One region of the Bacillus sp. FSL K6-0138 genome, then DNA from elsewhere that is predicted to be linked to it. Evidence: predicted binding sites of a transcription regulator. Region 1 holds the regulator's gene; each other region holds the start of a gene.

Evidence for each region. The regulator LexA, encoded in region 1, represses DNA repair genes until DNA is damaged. The targets are predictions, from matches to a motif close to CGAACATATGTTCG.
Region 2: the regulator LexA is predicted to act here: its motif matches at 2,331-2,344, upstream of ruvA (Holliday junction branch migration protein RuvA).
Region 3: the regulator LexA is predicted to act here: its motif matches at 2,439-2,452, upstream of uvrB (excinuclease ABC subunit UvrB).
Region 4: the regulator LexA is predicted to act here: its motif matches at 1,741-1,754, upstream of MHB78_RS07200 (YolD-like family protein).

Annotation. Positions count from the first base shown of each region.
Region 1 is NZ_CP150286.1:2,476,485-2,481,036, forward strand. It holds gene tkt (transketolase) at 1-360, opposite strand, end outside; gene MHB78_RS13050 (DUF896 domain-containing protein) at 518-751, opposite strand; gene MHB78_RS13055 (recombinase family protein) at 793-1,461, opposite strand; gene yneA (cell division suppressor protein YneA) at 1,481-1,792, opposite strand; gene lexA (transcriptional repressor LexA) at 1,946-2,569, shown strand; gene MHB78_RS13070 (penicillin-binding transpeptidase domain-containing protein) at 2,795-3,280, opposite strand; gene MHB78_RS13075 (hypothetical protein) at 3,320-3,463, opposite strand; gene MHB78_RS13080 (peptidase G2 autoproteolytic cleavage domain-containing protein) at 3,505-4,552, opposite strand, start outside.
Region 2 is NZ_CP150286.1:1,507,829-1,512,380, reverse strand. It holds gene queA (tRNA preQ1(34) S-adenosylmethionine ribosyltransferase-isomerase QueA) at 1-418, opposite strand, end outside; gene MHB78_RS08205 (DUF2905 domain-containing protein) at 451-651, opposite strand; gene ruvB (Holliday junction branch migration DNA helicase RuvB) at 648-1,649, opposite strand; gene ruvA (Holliday junction branch migration protein RuvA) at 1,660-2,265, opposite strand; gene MHB78_RS08190 (BofC C-terminal domain-containing protein) at 2,399-2,935, opposite strand; gene MHB78_RS08185 (phosphotransferase) at 3,194-3,841, shown strand; gene MHB78_RS08180 (hypothetical protein) at 3,907-4,035, shown strand; gene MHB78_RS08175 (small acid-soluble spore protein H) at 4,166-4,345, opposite strand; gene MHB78_RS08170 (DinB family protein) at 4,429-4,552, opposite strand, start outside.
Region 3 is NZ_CP150286.1:4,034,370-4,038,921, forward strand. It holds gene uvrA (excinuclease ABC subunit UvrA) at 1-378, opposite strand, end outside; gene uvrB (excinuclease ABC subunit UvrB) at 386-2,371, opposite strand; gene MHB78_RS21275 (CsbA family protein) at 2,555-2,788, opposite strand; gene MHB78_RS21280 (DUF5316 domain-containing protein) at 2,913-3,206, opposite strand; gene MHB78_RS21285 (PDZ domain-containing protein) at 3,295-4,464, opposite strand.
Region 4 is NZ_CP150286.1:1,307,867-1,312,418, reverse strand. It holds gene rpsD (30S ribosomal protein S4) at 135-737, shown strand; gene MHB78_RS07205 (hypothetical protein) at 999-1,682, shown strand; gene MHB78_RS07200 (YolD-like family protein) at 1,784-2,158, shown strand; gene MHB78_RS07195 (DUF421 domain-containing protein) at 2,572-3,282, opposite strand; gene MHB78_RS07190 (ferritin family protein) at 3,487-4,338, shown strand; gene MHB78_RS07185 (cupin domain-containing protein) at 4,492-4,552, shown strand, end outside.

The sequences.
Region 1 (4,552 bases):
TCCTTGGCCGAGCGGACCGGTCGTCGCATCAACCCCGGGAGTATGTCCGTATTCAGGATGCCCCGGCGTTTTGCTGTCCCATTGGCGGAAATTCTTCAAGTCTTCCATTGAAACGTCATAGCCGCTTAAATGAAGCATGCTGTACAAAAGCATCGAACCGTGTCCCGCAGACAGCACAAAGCGGTCTCTGTTGAACCAGTTTGGATTTTCAGGGTTCACATTCATCATTTTCGTCCAAAGCGTGTAAGCCATCGGAGCAGCTCCCATCGGCATACCCGGATGGCCGGATTTTGCTTTTTCAATGGCATCTATAGATAATGTTCGTATCGTTGCCACAGATTTTAATTCAATCGTTTTCATTTTAATCCCCTTCCTGTATGTACTCTACTTTCTTATCATAAATCGACACATCGGTTTTCACAACCATTTCAGCTCAAAAGCTGAATGAAAAATCGTGAACAAATGTCATTTGTAGTATATACAAAAAAGGAATACGATATTGACGTATTCCCATAAATTAATGCAGCCTGCGGTTCCCTTTTTCTTTTTTCAGCTTTTCGGGAGTCACATCGTTGCCTTCAGGATCTACAATCGTCACGTTTTTCAACGTATTTTTCATAGATGCGCGGACGCCCTTCAAATATTCTTGCCGCAGCTTTTGCTGTTCGGCTTTTTCTTCGTCTGTTAAAGAGCCAGTTTTTGATTTTTTGGCAAGCTCGTTGATTCTGGCTATTTTCTCTTTAGAAATCATGATATACTCCTTTGTTTTGTTTCACCTTCATACTACTAAATTCAGTCTCGTTTGACAACAGATTCGGCTACTCCGTCCTCCATATATTCCTGATAGCGGCGGTGGACGGTAGCTTTGGAAATGCTGTATCCAAAACCTCTCAGGACGGCTGCTATTTCGGCAAATGTCAGCTTGTTTTCCCTCAGCCTGATGATTTCCGAAAGCGGCGCTTCAATCCGCTCCCTCCCGGTTCCTCCGCCGCGGTTTTTTAAGTTCTTTTCCGGGCGGTAGCCGTTTTCGACCGCTTTTTTCATGCCCCTTTTAATTTTCAGGTTATGTATTTTCCGCTGGTATTCCTCCACAATCCCGACGATTTCCAAAACCATTGAGTCGGCTTCAGAAAGCTCAAGCTGTCCTCTATGGGCAAGCGTATATACTTGAACGCCTTCTTTATACAAAAAGTGAAGGAGCGCAATCTTTGCATGCCCTCTGCCCAGCCGCGTGTCGTCCTGGATTAAAACGGCGTCGACATCGGATGTTTTAATCTCCTCGAGCAATTCAAAAACGCCGTCCCGATCCAGCTCGTATCCGCTCGCTTGTTCGGAAATGACTTTTACGACGGTCATGCCGTGTTCGGCGGCGAGCCTTGCAAGCTCTTCTTCCTGCCGCTTTAAGGAGGTCTCCTGCTCTTCTTTCGCCGTGCTCACCCTGGTGTATATAATCGCATTCACAGAAATCCCCCCGTTCCTTCTATTCTACAACCGCCAGCTGATACTGATCAGAATGCTGCTTCGTTACCGGCACGACTAAAACATCGCCGGGTTTGATGACAGACGTCGGCAGACCGTTTCGATCCGCAACCCACTCGACGAATTTCTGCTTGTCAGCAGCTGTTCCGCCTTCAATGCGGTCGGCCAGCTTCCATAGCGAATCTCCTTGCTGAACTTCTATTTTAACATATTGCTTGCTTTCTTCGAGCTTAGCGGCAAAAGACAAAAACAGAACACAGGTGCTAATCGCAGCGGTAAATAGACTGACGAAAATCAATGATTCTCTTTTCAATACGATCACCTCAAGATAGAATGTTTGTTCGCTTTTTGTTCAGTATACATACGAACAAATGTTTCTGTCAATCGCTTTTTTCGAACCTATGTTTGTACTCAAAGGAAAAACATGCTATAATCTAGCTAAAATCGACGTTTTGAGGTGCAAATCATGACGAAGCTATCAAAAAGACAACTTGATATTTTGCGTTTCATCAAAGAAGAAGTGAAACGCAAAGGTTATCCGCCTTCCGTCAGGGAAATCGGCGAAGCGGTCGGCCTGGCATCAAGTTCAACCGTACACGGCCACTTGGCGCGGCTCGAGTCAAAAGGGCTGATCAGAAGGGACCCGACAAAGCCGCGAGCCATCGAAATATTGGACACTGAAGAAGGGGTACACATTCCGCAAAGCCAGGTTGTGAACGTTCCCGTCATCGGAAAGGTAACGGCCGGAACGCCGATTACCGCCGTCGAAAACATCGAGGAGTACTTTCCGCTGCCGGATCGACTGGCTCCGCCGGACGAGCATGTCTTCATGCTGGAGATTATGGGGGAAAGCATGATAGACGCGGGAATATTGGACAAAGACTATGTGATCGTAAAGCAGCAAAACACGGCAAACAACGGGGATATCGTCGTTGCCATGACCGAAGACGATGAAGCGACCGTTAAGCGTTTCTTTAAAGAAGCGACCCACATTCGCCTTCAGCCGGAAAACCCGACGATGGAGCCTATCATTCTCCAAAATGTGACCATTCTCGGAAAGGTCATCGGCGTGTTTCGGACCGTTCATTAATCTGCAAGCATCTCGTTTCGGCTGCCGGTTTTCCGGCAGCCTTTTTCTTCACAAAAAAATCAGGTTCATGTCCCGCGGGATACGAACCTGAAAAAGAGGAATTCATAATATGCTTACAAATTCATTATCTCGAAAACTATATTTGCTGTCAACAAAAAAGTTGTACAAAGGAAACTCTTTAAAGGTATTCAAATCTCTTTGCCGATAGACCAGGGGGATTCTTGTTTATTCCCTTACTGAGCCGTTCATGTTTAGAGTGAATACATAAGTGCTGTCACCTGATGTGATAAAGCCTGCAAACCATCTTAATCCGGAGCGGGACAATCTCGCGCCGGATTTTCCATAAAGGGTACAGCTGTCCGTTTCTTCCTGAATCATCATCCGTTTTACTGTTTTCATAACGGGCTTATCAAACGGCAGCGATTCTTTGTACAGCTTTTCCGTGAAATCCGCTTGTACGATCGCGGAAATCTTCAGTGTGCTGCACGCCAAAACTGACCGATTCAGCCGCTTATTTCCGTATGACAATTTCCGGATCCATTCTTCCATGCGCTGCTCACCGATACCCCGGCCATCGCCTGGTAAAACCGAATCATGCATACCCGCCCCGGGCAAATGACCGCGATTCCAGGAATCAAACTCCCTTTTCACGCCGTCCAGGCGCTTGACATCGTATTCATCTCTGACGGTCCCGGTCTGAAATCCGAACAGCGCATTTTCCGCTTAAAAAGCGGATCGGACGTCAGCCTTTCATTGGGCTCTTTTCTTGATGTAGACAAAGGTTTGTCCGTTCTTTACGTTTCTTAAAATAAACGTTCTGTCGCGCTTGTCAAAAAGCTCATTCACACGAAAAATGTTTGGCAGCTTGGCATCGGCTTTTTCCTGTTCAATCACTATCACTTCCTTGGTGAAAGTTAGAAACCTGTCTCAATTTACTATTTGATCATAGCAAGCGCGATGCCGTATCCATTTTGAGGATTGTATGGGGCAGTTATTTTCATCACCTTCCAGGAGCCTTCAGATGCTCTCGTCCCGATCCCGTTAAGCGCCTTGACGTAATCTCCTTGGCGAACCGTACTGTCTATCCGGACGTAATGCCGGCCCAACAGTCCGACAACATGCCATTCATTCCTTGCAGCCCGTGAAAGATAACTTTCTTCCAAAACCTCTTGAAAATGTGGATTCTGTTTCGGTACGCGAATCAGCTCCCCTGTTTCTTCATCCATTTTTTCCTCATATATCAATCCGCCGAATTCGTTTGTCAAATAGCGGTTCTGCCAGGTGAAGCTCGATTCTCCCGATATAAATGCAGCCGTTTCCGACACAACACCCAGCATATCATCCCTTTCTTGAGCTGGCGCGATTTTTTCCCCTCTTAATGCTACGATGGTCCCCGTATCGATCAGCTGCCCGTTTTCACTTTCAAAATACTCTCCGTATCCGCAGGGCAATGATGATCTTACAGAGCCGGCAAATGTGCCGTTCCCGTGCAGAGAGTCCAAAAGCCAGTTGATGGTCTGGTATCCGCCTGCCACGGTGTACGGCTCTTCTAGCGTAATGCTTTCTGAAGACAAAATCGATCTCGATACGCTGTTTCCTTTAATATGGGAGTTGTTTGAAGCAGCGACGAAAGCGCGGGAGCCCTCTGTACTCGAACCGCCTGAAGAACCGATGACAGCATTTCTTTCGCCTTTTGCCGTAATATCGCCGGTGCCGGCAATGACGGCGCTCGATTCCCCAAACGCAAAGCCTGAGGTGGTGGCAATTTGCGCCCCACCCTTTAAGCTGACAGGCACCTGCTCATACGTTTGGCCTTTAATGGAAGCTGCCGCATCATATCCGGCCGCCTGCACGCCGATGATCACGGCTTGGCTGTTTGGCGATTGGATTCCAACCGTTCCGCTGTCTGTTATCATCGTTCCGTTCATCATATTGACGTTATAAAGCCCGCCGCCGATCGAGATTCCTTTTGGAGCGGAATGA
Region 2 (4,552 bases), 970 kb from region 1:
CGTAAAAAATCCCTTCATAGCGGAACTCGATTTTTCTTCCTCCGTGATCGAGCTCTTCCTTGCAGACCGCCGTCAGACGGCCGTCGCCGAACGTCAGGACTGTGCCCTTTTTTACCCGCTTGGCGGGTTTGACAAGCGTCTCCCACACGTCGCCTTCCTCCTGCTTTAGCAGCAGGACTTCAACCTTGGCACCCGTTTCTTCTTTGATGCCGAACAGGCGCGCAGGCAGAACCCTCGTATCGTTCAGCACGAGTAAATCGCCCGGGTTCAAAAAATCGATGATGTGCTTAAAAGTACTGTGGGTAATGTCCCCCGTTTTTTTGTCAAGGACCATCAGCCGCGAAGCGTCCCGCTCTTTTAGTGGAACCTGGGCGATGAGACGCTCCGGCAGGTCAAAATCAAACAAATCTACTTTCATTTTTTTCACCTTATTCTATCTGTACTTATGCCTCACTTCATCCGTCCGAAGATCGAGAACAATACGGACAGGATGATGCTGATGACAATACATGTGACAACTGGAAAGAAAAATGTCACATTCCCTTTTTTTACAAAAATATCCCCCGGCAGTTTGCCGATGACTTGCATGAATAAACCGACGGCAAAAATGGCAGCGCCAAGCAGCATCAGCATTTTTGGAAAGTCAGTCATGTCTTTGGAACCTCCATTTTAAAATGGGTGTAAACGTCAGGCGTCACGATGCGTCCCCGCGGAGTCCTTTGGATGAAACCGATTTGAAGAAGATACGGCTCATACACATCTTCAATCGTATGGGATTCCTCCCCGATCGTGGCTGAGATCGTATCGATGCCTACAGGACCGCCGCCAAATTTTTCGATCATGCCCATTAAAAGCTTGCGGTCGATGTGGTCGAGTCCGAGCCTGTCAACTTGAAGGCGCTCAAGCGCGTCAACCGCCACCTCTTCCGTTATGGAGCTGTTGCCGAGGACCTGGGCAAAATCCCTGACCCTTCTTAAGAGCCTGTTGGCAATCCGCGGCGTCCCCCTTGACCGCCTTGCGATCTCCCGGGCGGATAGGGGGTCGATGTCGACTCCGAACAGTTCCGCCGTTCTCTCGACGATGTCTGACAGCTCGTCTTGCGTATAATACTCAAGCCTTGACAAAACGCCGAACCTGTCTCTGAGAGGCGCTGTCAATAGCCCCACCCTTGTGGTCGCGCCGACGAGCGTAAAAGGCGGAAGGTCGAGCCTGACAGAACGGGCGGACGGCCCTTTTCCGATGACGATATCAAGACAGAAATCTTCCATTGCCGGATACAGAACTTCTTCTATCGAACGATGCAGCCGGTGGATTTCGTCAATGAATAAGACATCGCCAGGTTCAAGCGCCGTCAGGATCGCCGCCAAATCGCCGGGGCGTTCGATCGCAGGTCCCGATGTCGTGCGGATGTTCACTCCCATTTCGTTTGCGATGATTGCGGCAAGCGTCGTTTTCCCCAGTCCGGGTGGTCCGTACAGCAGGACATGGTCCAGCGTCTCCTCCCTCATTTTCGCAGCTTCGATGAAGATTCTGAGGTTATCTTTGACCTTTTCCTGGCCGATGTACTGAGCCAGTTTTTGCGGCCGCAAACTTTGCTCAATCGCTGATTCATGGTTGTCTAGTTCACTTGATACGAGCCGCTCATCCATGAACATCACCTTACTTTAATAGTTTTTGCAGTGCTTTTTTGACATATTGATCTGTCGAAAGCGCCTCTTCTTTTTTCAGGTGAGGCTGCACTTTTTTAATCTCTCGGTCGGAGTAGCCGAGCGCGCTTAACGCTTCGAGCGCTTCCTCAAGGGCGGTTGCCGCTTCATGCGCCTGTTCCCGCTCCACATGATTGAACAGGCTTGCCGCCATCGCCGGGGCGACGTCCGCCAATTTCCCTTTTAGATCGAGAATGATCTGTCTCGCTGTTTTCTTTCCGACACCGGGGAATTTGACGAGAAAGGCTTCGTCCTCATTTTCAATCGCTTCAATGACTGCCCCGGGATCGCCGGAAGCAAGGATAGCAAGCGCTCCTTTAGGGCCGATTCCCGTGACATCAAGCAGCTTTGCAAACAGCATTCTTTCTTCCCTTGTTGAAAACCCGTACAGAGAAGACGCGTCTTCCCTGATGTAATGATATGTATAAATCGTTTCTTCGTTGTTTTCTTTATAAATAAACGGATTCGGCGCAAAGATCTGGTATCCGATTCCGCCGTTTTCAATAACGATATATTGGGGAGATACGTACGCAACGGTCCCCTTGACAAATTCGATCAACGTTCATTCACCTCTTTGACTGCTCTTCATTGTAACATAAAACAGGCAAAGCTAGAATGAAAAAGTTAACATATGTTCGCTAAGACGGAAGAAGTTCGGTTATTCTAATCACTTAAAAAAAGACATAACGGTGTCATGTCTTCATATCCTTTACATGATGCTCGCTCCCGGACGATTTCACAGCCTCAATGACGTGCTCGAATTCCTTTTTCGTCCGATATGGAATGCCTTTTTGAAGATCCTCAGCCATGCGGCTTTCAAGCCGTTTTATATCAATCTGAAAAAAGGATTGTATCGGCTCTGATAAAACGTCAGGACGTCCGTGAAACGTCGAAATGACGCCTTCTTCTGTCACGCCGATGTAACCGTTCGTTTTGCTGAGCGGGGAGATGTCATCGACTTGCTTGCGAAGCAGGATAAAGCCCTTTTTTTGGTCAACAAGCCGCCATCCTTTGTATGCGGCTTTCACATCCTCCGCTTTGCCGATGGTTTCTTCTCGATTTTCGATGCCTACATCGCCGTCCAAATACACTTTTTCAAACTGGATATGAACTTTTTGATCCGCGGCCGGATCGTTTGCCGAAGCCTTATGCTGAAAGGTAAAAACGACAGCAAGAGACAAACCGCCAAGAATAAAACCGATTTTCTTCCTCGTTTTCCGGCTGTTCATTACATCACCTTCTTTTTGCCTTCACGAATTTACCCATAGTTTGACCAACGCGTTTGGAATTTAACCGCTTTCTGCAGTTTATAATAAAATGCGCATGAAGCAGCGGAGAATTATTTTACAGGCTGTTTACAATTGTTACTTTTCCAGTGAATCATCTTGATTTCAAGCATTTAGGATGCAAAGTCGCCCATTCTCATGTATAAACAACAATATAGAGTTTTCTTTTTTGAGCCCCTAAAAAAAGAAGGTGAACGTAACGTGACGAAAGCGCAAACCCTTGCAGAAGCCGTCGTATATGACACGAAAAAAAGATTTAACAAGCTTGTCCAAAAACCTGATGACATAACACTAATCGGGAAAGGAAGAAGCGCTTATGTTTTTAAATTGAATGATCAGGGAAAAGAGATGGCGCTGAAGGTCTTTTTCCCCGAATTTCAAAAAACCGCCGAAAAAGAAGCGGAGATATACAAAAGGCTGTCAGGGTCTTCCTATTATCCGGATATTTATGAAACGGGCAGCTCATATATTTTAATGGAGTATATTAAGGGCCATACGTTTTATGAGTGTTTACATCAAGGCATTCCTATCGATGATGAAATGGTGATGGAAGTCGACCGCGCTTTACACGATGCGCGTCTGGCCGGATTAAATCCGTCTGACATTCACCTCCGCAATCTGATCTTGACGCCGTCAGGACGAGTAAAGGTCATCGATGTCGCCAGATTTACGCAAACGAAACAATGCACACAGTGGGATGACTTAAAAACAGCTTATCAAATCTTTTATAAAAAAAACGGATTCCCGCAAAAACTCCCAAAATGCTGGATGGAAATGATCGCTTTTCTTTACAAACGAAGCTGGCTGCAAAAACAATGGACCGCCAGAAAAAATAAATTTCTTTCATAAAGCAAAAGAAGTGAAACCCATCCGGCGCTTCAGCCGTATGCCTTTTTATGAAAGGAGAAGCGAAATTGGAGAATAAGAAAAAGCGTAAACAAAAGCATGATAAGTGGGATTTTTTTCATTTCTCAGACCTGATCGAGCCTTTGTTTTATTTGCTGAGATGGGCTTTCAAAGGGATCATCAAAATCATCAATTAACGAAAAAACACTCACGCTATTCGAGTGTTTTTTCATATGGCTGAGTCTAAAATTCATACCTCGAATTTGATTGAAGCGGACCCGCTTTTAACGGCAAAAGAAAATCCCCTTCGGAAAGAAGGGGATTTTTTTACTGCTCTTTTAGGCTCGCCAGCGGCACTTCCTGTTCGTTTTCAGGCTGGCCGAGCGGATAAATTCTCGCGGTTTCATTCTGCTGATCGACATGCTGAATATAAATCGGCCGGCCGTTGTAGGTGACGTCGACCATCACCGGCGATTCGACGATTTCCTGGGCGCGCTGTGTATTCATCATGGCATCCTCCTTTAGGTTTTATCCATAATGTGCTCACCGCGCCGCTATCGTATTCTTTATGACTGCGTTTTTTTGAGAGATCAGCGGATTTTGACGTATAACGGCAGGTCTGTATGCCCCATTTCACGGACATAGACGAACAGGTTGCCTTTGTGGTGGATCTCATGGCCGATCGCAAATTGAATAAGCTGTTCAGCTGTCACT
Region 3 (4,552 bases), 1.6 Mb from region 1:
GCCGTGGACCGGACAGACCGGCTTTCCGATTCTGGCATACAAGAGGCGCAGATAATCATAGATTTCCGTTACCGTTCCGACCGTTGAGCGGGGGTTGCGGCTCGTCGTTTTCTGGTCGATGCTGATAGCCGGTGACAGGCCCTCGATCGCATCCACATCCGGTTTGTCCATCTGCCCTAAAAACTGGCGGGCATATGCGGAAAGAGACTCGACATAGCGTCTTTGCCCCTCAGCATAAATCGTGTCAAACGCAAGAGAGGACTTCCCTGACCCTGACAGGCCCGTCAGAACGACAAGCTTATCCCGGGGGATGGAGACGTCGATGTTTTTCAGGTTATGGGCCCTTGCTCCTTTCACCTCTATTCGTTCCATTGCCATACTCTATTCACCCTTCCGATTTTAGCTCTAGAAGTAAGTCCCGAAGCTCGGCGGCGCGTTCGAAGTCAAGCGCTTTTGCGGCTTCCTTCATATCGTGCTCCATCTGCGCGATCACTTTTTCCCGCTCTTTCTTCGTCAATTTCGAAAGCTTCGGTTCCTCTTTTACTTTATATTCTTCCTGCTCCTCAGCCGCATAGGTTGCGCGGATGACGTCGCGGATTTTTTTGTTGATCGTTTTCGGCGTAATGCCGTGTTTCCGGTTAAATGCTTCCTGCTGCTCGCGGCGGCGCTTCGTCTCATTGATCGCGATCTCCATGGAATTCGTGATTTTATCCGCGTACATAATGACCCGCCCGTCGGCGTTCCTTGCCGCCCGGCCGATCGTTTGGATCAGGGAGCGCTCAGAGCGGAGGAAGCCTTCTTTATCGGCATCCAGTATCGCAACGAGCGAAACCTCCGGAATGTCCAAACCTTCCCTTAACAGGTTGATGCCGACAAGGACATCATGCTTGCCGAGACGGAGATCGCGGATGATTTCGATCCGTTCAAGCGTTTTGATCTCGGAATGCAGGTATGTAACCTTTATTCCGATCTCCTTCAGATAATCCGTCAAATCCTCTGACATTTTTTTCGTCAGCGTTGTGACGAGAACGCGCTCGTTCCGGTCGATTCTCTGTCTGATTTCGCCGATGAGATCATCGATCTGCCCTTCGATCGGCCTTACATCGATGATCGGATCAAGCAGCCCGGTCGGCCTGATGATCTGCTCGACCATTTCAGGGGTATGCTCAATCTCATAAGGGCCCGGTGTCGCTGATACATACACGATGTTATGAATGTGTTTTTCAAACTCCTCAAACTTCAGCGGCCTGTTGTCCAAAGCCGACGGAAGCCGGAACCCGTGGTCGACGAGCACCTGTTTTCTCGCCTGGTCGCCGTTATACATTCCCCTGACCTGCGGAATGGTGACATGCGACTCATCGATGACCATCAGAAAGTCATCCGGAAAATAATCGAGGAGCGTATACGGGGTGGAGCCCGCCGGACGGAGCGTCAAATGCCGCGAATAGTTCTCGATCCCCGAGCAGAAGCCCATTTCCCGCATCATTTCCAGATCGTATTTTGTGCGCTGCTCCAGGCGCTGAGCCTCGAGAAGCTTGCCTTCGCCGCGCAGAACCTTGAGCCGCTCTTCAAGCTCCGCCTCAATGTTCAAAATCGCTTTTTTCATTTTTTCTTCACGGGTGACGAAGTGGGAAGCCGGAAAAATTGCGATATGTTCGCGCTCACCCAAAATTTCGCCCGTCAGTGCGTCAACTTCCCTGATCCTCTCGATTTCGTCGCCGAAAAATTCGACCCGGATGCAGTGCTCATCCCTTGAAGCCGGAAAGATTTCGACGACATCCCCGCGCACCCTGAACGTTCCGCGCTGGAAATCGATGTCATTGCGCGCATACTGGATATCGACGAGCTTTCTGAGAAGCTCGTTTCGCTCGATTTCCATTTCCGTTCTCAGCGAGAGCACGAGTTCTCTGTATTCCTCAGGCGAACCCAAACCGTAAATACAAGAAACACTCGCCACGATGATGACATCTTTGCGTTCGAAAAGCGCCGATGTGGCCGAGTGCCTTAATTTATCTATTTCATCATTAATGCTGGCGTCTTTTTCTATAAACGTATCAGTCTGCGGAACATACGCCTCAGGCTGATAGTAATCGTAATAGCTCACAAAATACTCGACTGCGTTGTTGGGGAAAAACTCCTTAAACTCGCTGTACAGCTGTCCGGCAAGCGTTTTGTTGTGGGCGATGACGAGGGTCGGTTTATTGACCTCTTGAATCACATTTGAAATGGTGAACGTCTTCCCTGTACCTGTCGCACCCAGAAGCGTCTGATGCTTTTTGCCTTCCCGTATGCCTCCCACAAGCTGTTCGATCGCCTTCGGCTGATCTCCCTGGGGCTGATAATTTGAGACTAATTCAAAGCGGTCTTTCACAAAAAAGCCTCCGTTTCCTTACGAAATCTTCCTGTTATATTATTTTAACACATCCAACAAAAAAATACGAACTAAAGTTCGGTTTTCGTATTTTTCTGCGTCTTCCGCCGTTTCCCATCTATCAAAAAACCCCTCCTTTTATCTTCAAAAGCAGGGTTCAAACGGCAATCATCCAAACGGGTTCTATGATTCTTCCTTCTTTTCGGCCGCTTTTTTGGCGGCATACAGCGCTCCGGCCACGAGGGAGACAATATCGAGTCCAACGATAAAAAAGGTTTCCGTGTAGCCTTTCAGATATGAGGCGAACAATAAAGCGGCTGTAAGGGCGATGCCTACATAATGGTTATACGTCACCCTTGTAAAAAACAAGACAAGCAAGAAAGGAAAAATTAGTGCAAAAACGGCTTTTGTAAACACAAAAACCCTCCTCACGTTTCTTGATCTTATTTGATTATATTAAAGAACAAAGAAACGGACAAACCAAGACACTCACTTCATTATCATACCCACCTTCATGCGGCGCTATTCGAAACAAAGCCCGTTAAAACGCAAAAAAGAACGAAACACCGGCCGCCAGCAGATTCGGAATCGCGAAAAACGCAAGGGCGTTCGTCATCTTGCGATTTGCCCTTCTGTGCTCCTCTGTTTCCGAGTGGTGATTTCCCCTGAAGCGGTCCCCGCTGACGAATGCGCCTGAAAATAAAGCGGAAAGAAGACCCGCGCCGAGGCCGGCCGTGCCCGAAATTTTGAAAACCAATGTCCAGTCCTCCGCCGCAAACGAAATCACGATTGAAACAAGGCAAACAGCAACACCGGTTAGAAAAGCCGTCTTCATCTTTCTCATTCTCCTTTTCTCACGATATACAAATCCTTTAAACAAAAGAAAAAGCGCCGGACGATGACGCTTTCTTCAAAAGAATATGCTAAAAGGTTTCAGCAGATGCTGCAGCCTCGGAATGTTCGGAAGGCAGCCCCTCCTCTTTCACGAAGATAATCCCGAGTTCATGATGCTCACCTTCGTATGAAGCCCTTTGCTCAAAACGAACTTCATTGTTCAAACCGACCACCTCAAGCTTGAAAAAGGCGCGGTTTTTTTGCAAAGCTTCATAAAACTCCGCCACATTTTTCACTTCTACACCGTTGACCTTCGTAATAATCTCGCCAATCTGAAGGCCCAGATCGGCCGCCGGCGTGTTTGGAATGATGCCGAGGACCATCAGTCCCTGATCCCTTTTTGAAAAATAGAAAGGCGCGGAATTGTCGTTCACCCGCTGTTTCCATGTTAAAAAAGCCCTTCCTGCTATAGCGGCTCCCGCTGCTGCGACGGCAAGCGGCGGCCACCATATACTCCCGGCTGCAATCAGCAATGTGATGACCCCGAGAATGCTGACGCGCTTCGCCGTAATCTTGATGCTTTCGCTTGGAAGCGATCCCTGCACCCGCTGGCCGAAACCGATGATATACGGAATCCACAATAACTGAAAGGCGTCTCCGTTGAACGTCAAAACGGGCCACCAGGGAACAGAGGATTGGATCGCGTCGCCCGGAATCAGAATAAACAATGGCAGAAGCCATGTCCGGCCGGCGATTTGCTGTCCGATCGGCAGCCCCCTCTTGCTCATTACGATCGACGGAGACGTCCGGACATGAGCCGTTTTGTATGCCAGTATGCCTTCTGTTATTAAAAGAAGACCGAGCAATACCGCCGCCGCTGACCAATTTGCAAGGGACAGCTGCGGAAGAACGGCATCCGCCGCTTCCGGATAGAAATAAACGACACAGCAGCCGATGACGATGCTCACCCCAAGCGTATAAGCCGAAGACAGCAGGCTCTGTCTGAATGTCAAAGCAAAGATCGCAGTCGCAGCCGCTATCAAAATGAGCATTCCGAGCGGAAGCGAGATGCCTAAGCCAAAAGTGGCAATGGACAAGAGGATTCCCGCCAAAAGCCCTTTAGAATATGTAAACTTGAATTCATCATGTATATCTTCAATGCGCGTCTGAAATGTCTTTCTTTCACGTTTGATACGGGCATAGCCGTAGGCAAGACTCATGATCATCATTAAATAGAAGAGCGGATGCAAAAAGAACATACCTGCTCCTTTTAAAAGTTCAATTAAAGTATCTTCAGCTGACAAGGAAACGTTCACCGCCTATCCAAGCATTTTAAAACCGCCTGTT
Region 4 (4,552 bases), 1.2 Mb from region 1:
TCCTTATACTATATAAGGTGTATCGTGTAACTCTTTGCTGCTGGAGCGAGGATACATGAAAACAAAATGGACATGGCTGAATTGAACAGATGGGTTTTATTTTCACAAAATAAAACCAAAGGAGGAGTCACATTATGGCTCGCTATACAGGTCCAAGCTGGAAACTATCCCGCCGTTTGGGAATCTCTTTAAGCGGTACGGGTAAAGAATTAGAAAAACGTCCTTATGCACCAGGTCCGCACGGTCCGGGACAACGCAAAAAACTATCTGAATATGGTTTGCAATTGCAAGAGAAGCAAAAGCTTCGCCATATGTACGGTGTAAACGAGCGCCAATTCCGCAACCTTTTTGACAAAGCTGCGAAAATGGCCGGTAAACACGGTGAAAACTTCATGGTTCTTCTTGAATCACGTCTTGACAACATCGTGTACCGTCTCGGCTTAGCGCGCACTCGCCGCCAAGCTCGCCAGCTGGTAAACCACGGTCACATCCTTGTTGACGGAAGCCGCGTTGACATTCCGTCTTACCAAGTAAAACCTGGTCAAACCATCTCGCTTCGCGAAAAATCTCAAAACCTTGCAATCGTCAAAGAAGCGGTTGAAGTGAACAACTTCGTTCCTGAATACCTGACTTTCGATGCTGAAAAACTTGAAGGTACGTTCACTCGCCTTCCAGAACGCTCTGAACTTCCTGCTGAGATTAACGAAGCGCTTATCGTTGAGTTCTACTCTCGTTAAGAGAAATGCTCTGTAAAGAGCATAGACAAGAACCCTAGAAACGTTGACATCCCAACGATTCTAGGGTTTTTTGTTTACTCTCTGCTTTGTAGAATATTGTATTCTCCTCCATTGATTTGGGGGAGGTTTGGGGGAGGTTTGGGGGACAATATTATACAAGTGGACAGACGCACTCCTCTAAAACTTGAAGCCTATAGAAAATCCCCCTCATTTGTTTTAAAATGTAAATGTTCGTTTTAAAACAAGAGGGGGTTTATTATCATGAAAAAATATGGGGTCTTATTTTTTGCTCTTCTTTTATGCTTTGCACTTTCAGCATGTGGAGGCAATTCAACAAATGCAAATTCAAAAGAGCAAGAAAAAGATACAAAAGCCACAGAGAGTGAAAACGATAATTCCAATAACAACACTCAAGAAGAGAGCAGCAAAAAGACATTAAATAAAGTTGGTGACAGTTTATACGACCCTAATACCGGGACAGTCACATTAAATGCTATGAAAGATATCAGCAATAAAAAACTGATCATTGGTGATCTAAAGGTGAATTTTCTCAATGCCAAGGTGATTACTGTCACAAATCTTTCTGACGCTTTTAAAGCAGAGTTAAAAGAAAATTTCGGTGGTGAACCAAAGGAATTTACATATGCTCAAATTCTTTATAAAACTGAAAACACCGGAAATGATGAAATTTCATGGAGTGGGTTTCATACAGCTGTAACGAGTGATGGTCAGCAAATGGATTTAGATTTTAATTTAAGTCTTGGTATTCCTAATCCATCTTCAATTGATATGATGTCAAATTCTAAAATAGATGACAATATGGTTTGGGTGCCTGTAAAAAAGGATGAGAAGAGCGTTAGGCTAAAAGCTGATGATGTTTTAAAACGTGATAATTCAAAAAAGGACTTCATCGTTTATGGAAAAGAAATAAAAATTGATCTTTAAAAAGCCTTCTCTTTGGAGAGGGCTTTACTTTTAATGGGTTATTTTTCTTGTTGAGAACAGAACAAATGTTCCTATATAATCATCTCAAGGAGATGAACACCATGAAAGATGACAACTTGAAAGACCGGGGCATGTTAAAGTGGATGGGCTTCATGATGCCGGAGCACTCCGAATTTCTTCGCGAATTAGAAAGCAGTAAAAACAGAGTAAAAAGACCAGTGCTTGGCATGGCTCAGATTGAAGACATGGAAAGGGTTATATGTGAGGCAATGGAGTTTAATTCCCCGGTGCAGTTCGCCGTATTTAAGCCGCTGCCGTTTTTAAACGGGGCTGAAACCGGGGAGATCATTCGAATAGAGGGTCATATTCATTACATAAATCAGCTACGGAAGGTTTTTCATGTTGTGGATTCAAAAGGAGACATTAATTCCATTAAATTTGAAGATGTTGTTGGAATAGAAATGAAGCGGCCATAAGATTTTCAGCAAAGCATAAGCCTAGAGATAAGAAGAAAAAAGCCCGAGACAAAGAATGTCTCACGATTCACAAACCATGATTAATGATTCTTGCCTACATCACCCGTTTAAAATAGCATTTCGTGGACATTCGTTTCCTTTCAATTTTTAAACCACATAAGATTTTTTATTAACGTCATCTCTTCTTATTTTCATACTTTTTCAACGTGTTTTGAAAAATTTGTGGTGATTTTGGTGATCACGCTTAAATATGTGGTCAAAAAAGCGCTATTGAATGGTACATCTGATGACTTCTGAATGAAAATGATGATTGTTGGCAGGGTTAGACAACAATCCGCCAACAGTTTTCCACTAAAACATGTAGTCACTAATACATTCAAAAAGGTTTTGTATTTACAGAATGCTGAAATCATTTATTCTTTATCAAAAGAAGAATGTATATGATCTTCATATGTATCTATATAGATATTTCCATCAGGTGATAATACTGCATAAAAAACTTCATCTGTGGATAGACCACGCTTTTTCATCTCAGATTGTAACCATGCCTGAGTGAGTTGATTATCTTTCAAGTTTTCATTCTTCATTTTCCCATCCATGATTAATTCAATCGGGAGCTTTCCTTCTGGCGTAGTGGCAACCCACAAATCCTTTTTTGTCACATTTCGGAATTGTGGTTTTTTTAATACTGTTAAGGTCCCATTTGTTTCAACAATGGCATAGAGTACTTCTTCGATTTTGAATACATTCTTTTCTCTAAGTTGTTGATTCAAATAATCAATTGTATAACGCATTTTTCGCATGTTGTGTTCAAGAACTTTTCCATTTTGAATCACAACAGTTGGATCACCGGCAAAAAATTTGCGGCCTTTTTGACTCCAAAGGGATATATACGCAGTGGCTAAGATCACAAAAACAAATATAAAAAAAGCCAGTACCATGTGATGAATTTTAAGAGAGGTATTAAAAGCCAGATTTGCAGTAATAGCGCCTAATGTAATTGATGCAATAAAATCAAAGATATTCATTTGTGAAATTGTTTGTTTCCCCAACAATCTTGATCCTACCAATAAAATACCAAAGGCAAGAATCGATCGAAAGATTACTTCAATATGTTCACTCATAGATTTCACCAACTTATTGTATCGTCTAAAAACATCATAGACAAAAGAGATCTTATATATACTGGAACAATGGTTAGACACATATACATGCACTCATTGTTGTATTAGGCATATGCTACATTACTAAATACCGCAAATAGGACGGTGAAATTGGTGTATCCTGTTTATAATCCTTATATAAGGAATAGAAGTGATGATTTTCGTATGCCGCCTGACAGAAAACTAATTAATGACATCCACAAGGCAATTAACGGAGAGCATAGCGCCATTCTCTGCTATAAGCAAATAGCCGAAAATGCCCCCACAGAAGATATAAGAAAACAAATACTTGAAATTAGACAAGATGAGCAACGACATTTTGAAGAGTTTAGCAGAATTTTCACTAACCTGACAGGCAAAAAGCCAATCCCCATAATCACAGAAGAATGCCCTAAAAAGTATAGAACAAGCCTAGAGTCTGCTTTTAAAGATGAGCAGGAGACAGTCGATTTTTATTTGGATTTAGCAGACCAAATACAAGATCAGTCAATTAAAAAGGTTTTTCAGCGTGCAGCAGCTGATGAACAAAATCATGCTGTATGGTTCTTATTTTTTTTAAATACATCGTCTACACAACAAACACGTCAAGTTAATTATGGGGCAAAAGGTGCTTTAAATGCCGGTAGGCTCACCTTACCTCAAATGCTTACCTTTGCCATTCAGGATGAGTACTTAGCTCAAGCAAGATACAATGAAATTCTAAGAAACTTCGGGGATATTCGAACCTTTGTCCAAATTAAAGAAGCCGAATTACGGCATATCAATGCATTACTTTCTCTTTTTGAACGATACCAAGTACAGATACCTAAAGACACCTCTCAATTATATGTCACTACACCAGTAACCCTTAAGGATGCATATGCTTCTGGAGTACAAGGAGAAATTGATAATATCGCCATGTATAACAAGTTTCTAACTTTTGATCTTCCAGCAGATGCAAGAACAGTTTTTACTCAATTACGCAACGCATCACTAAATCATTTAGAGGCTTTCCGAAGAGGTCTTGAGAGAAATTAAACTTTGTGAATTGATCTTGCAAAAAGAAGATATCAATTTTAGAAAGTGCATAGGCAAACACCACTGACTTTGAACAAATTGGTATCTAAGTACATTCCCTGAGCATAATGCATAGGATTAATTCATATAAAGCTTTGAAGGGATTGAGAAAAAATGTATTATGTTCCTCATATGTATCCATATCAATATTCTTATCCTTATTATGTTAATGTGC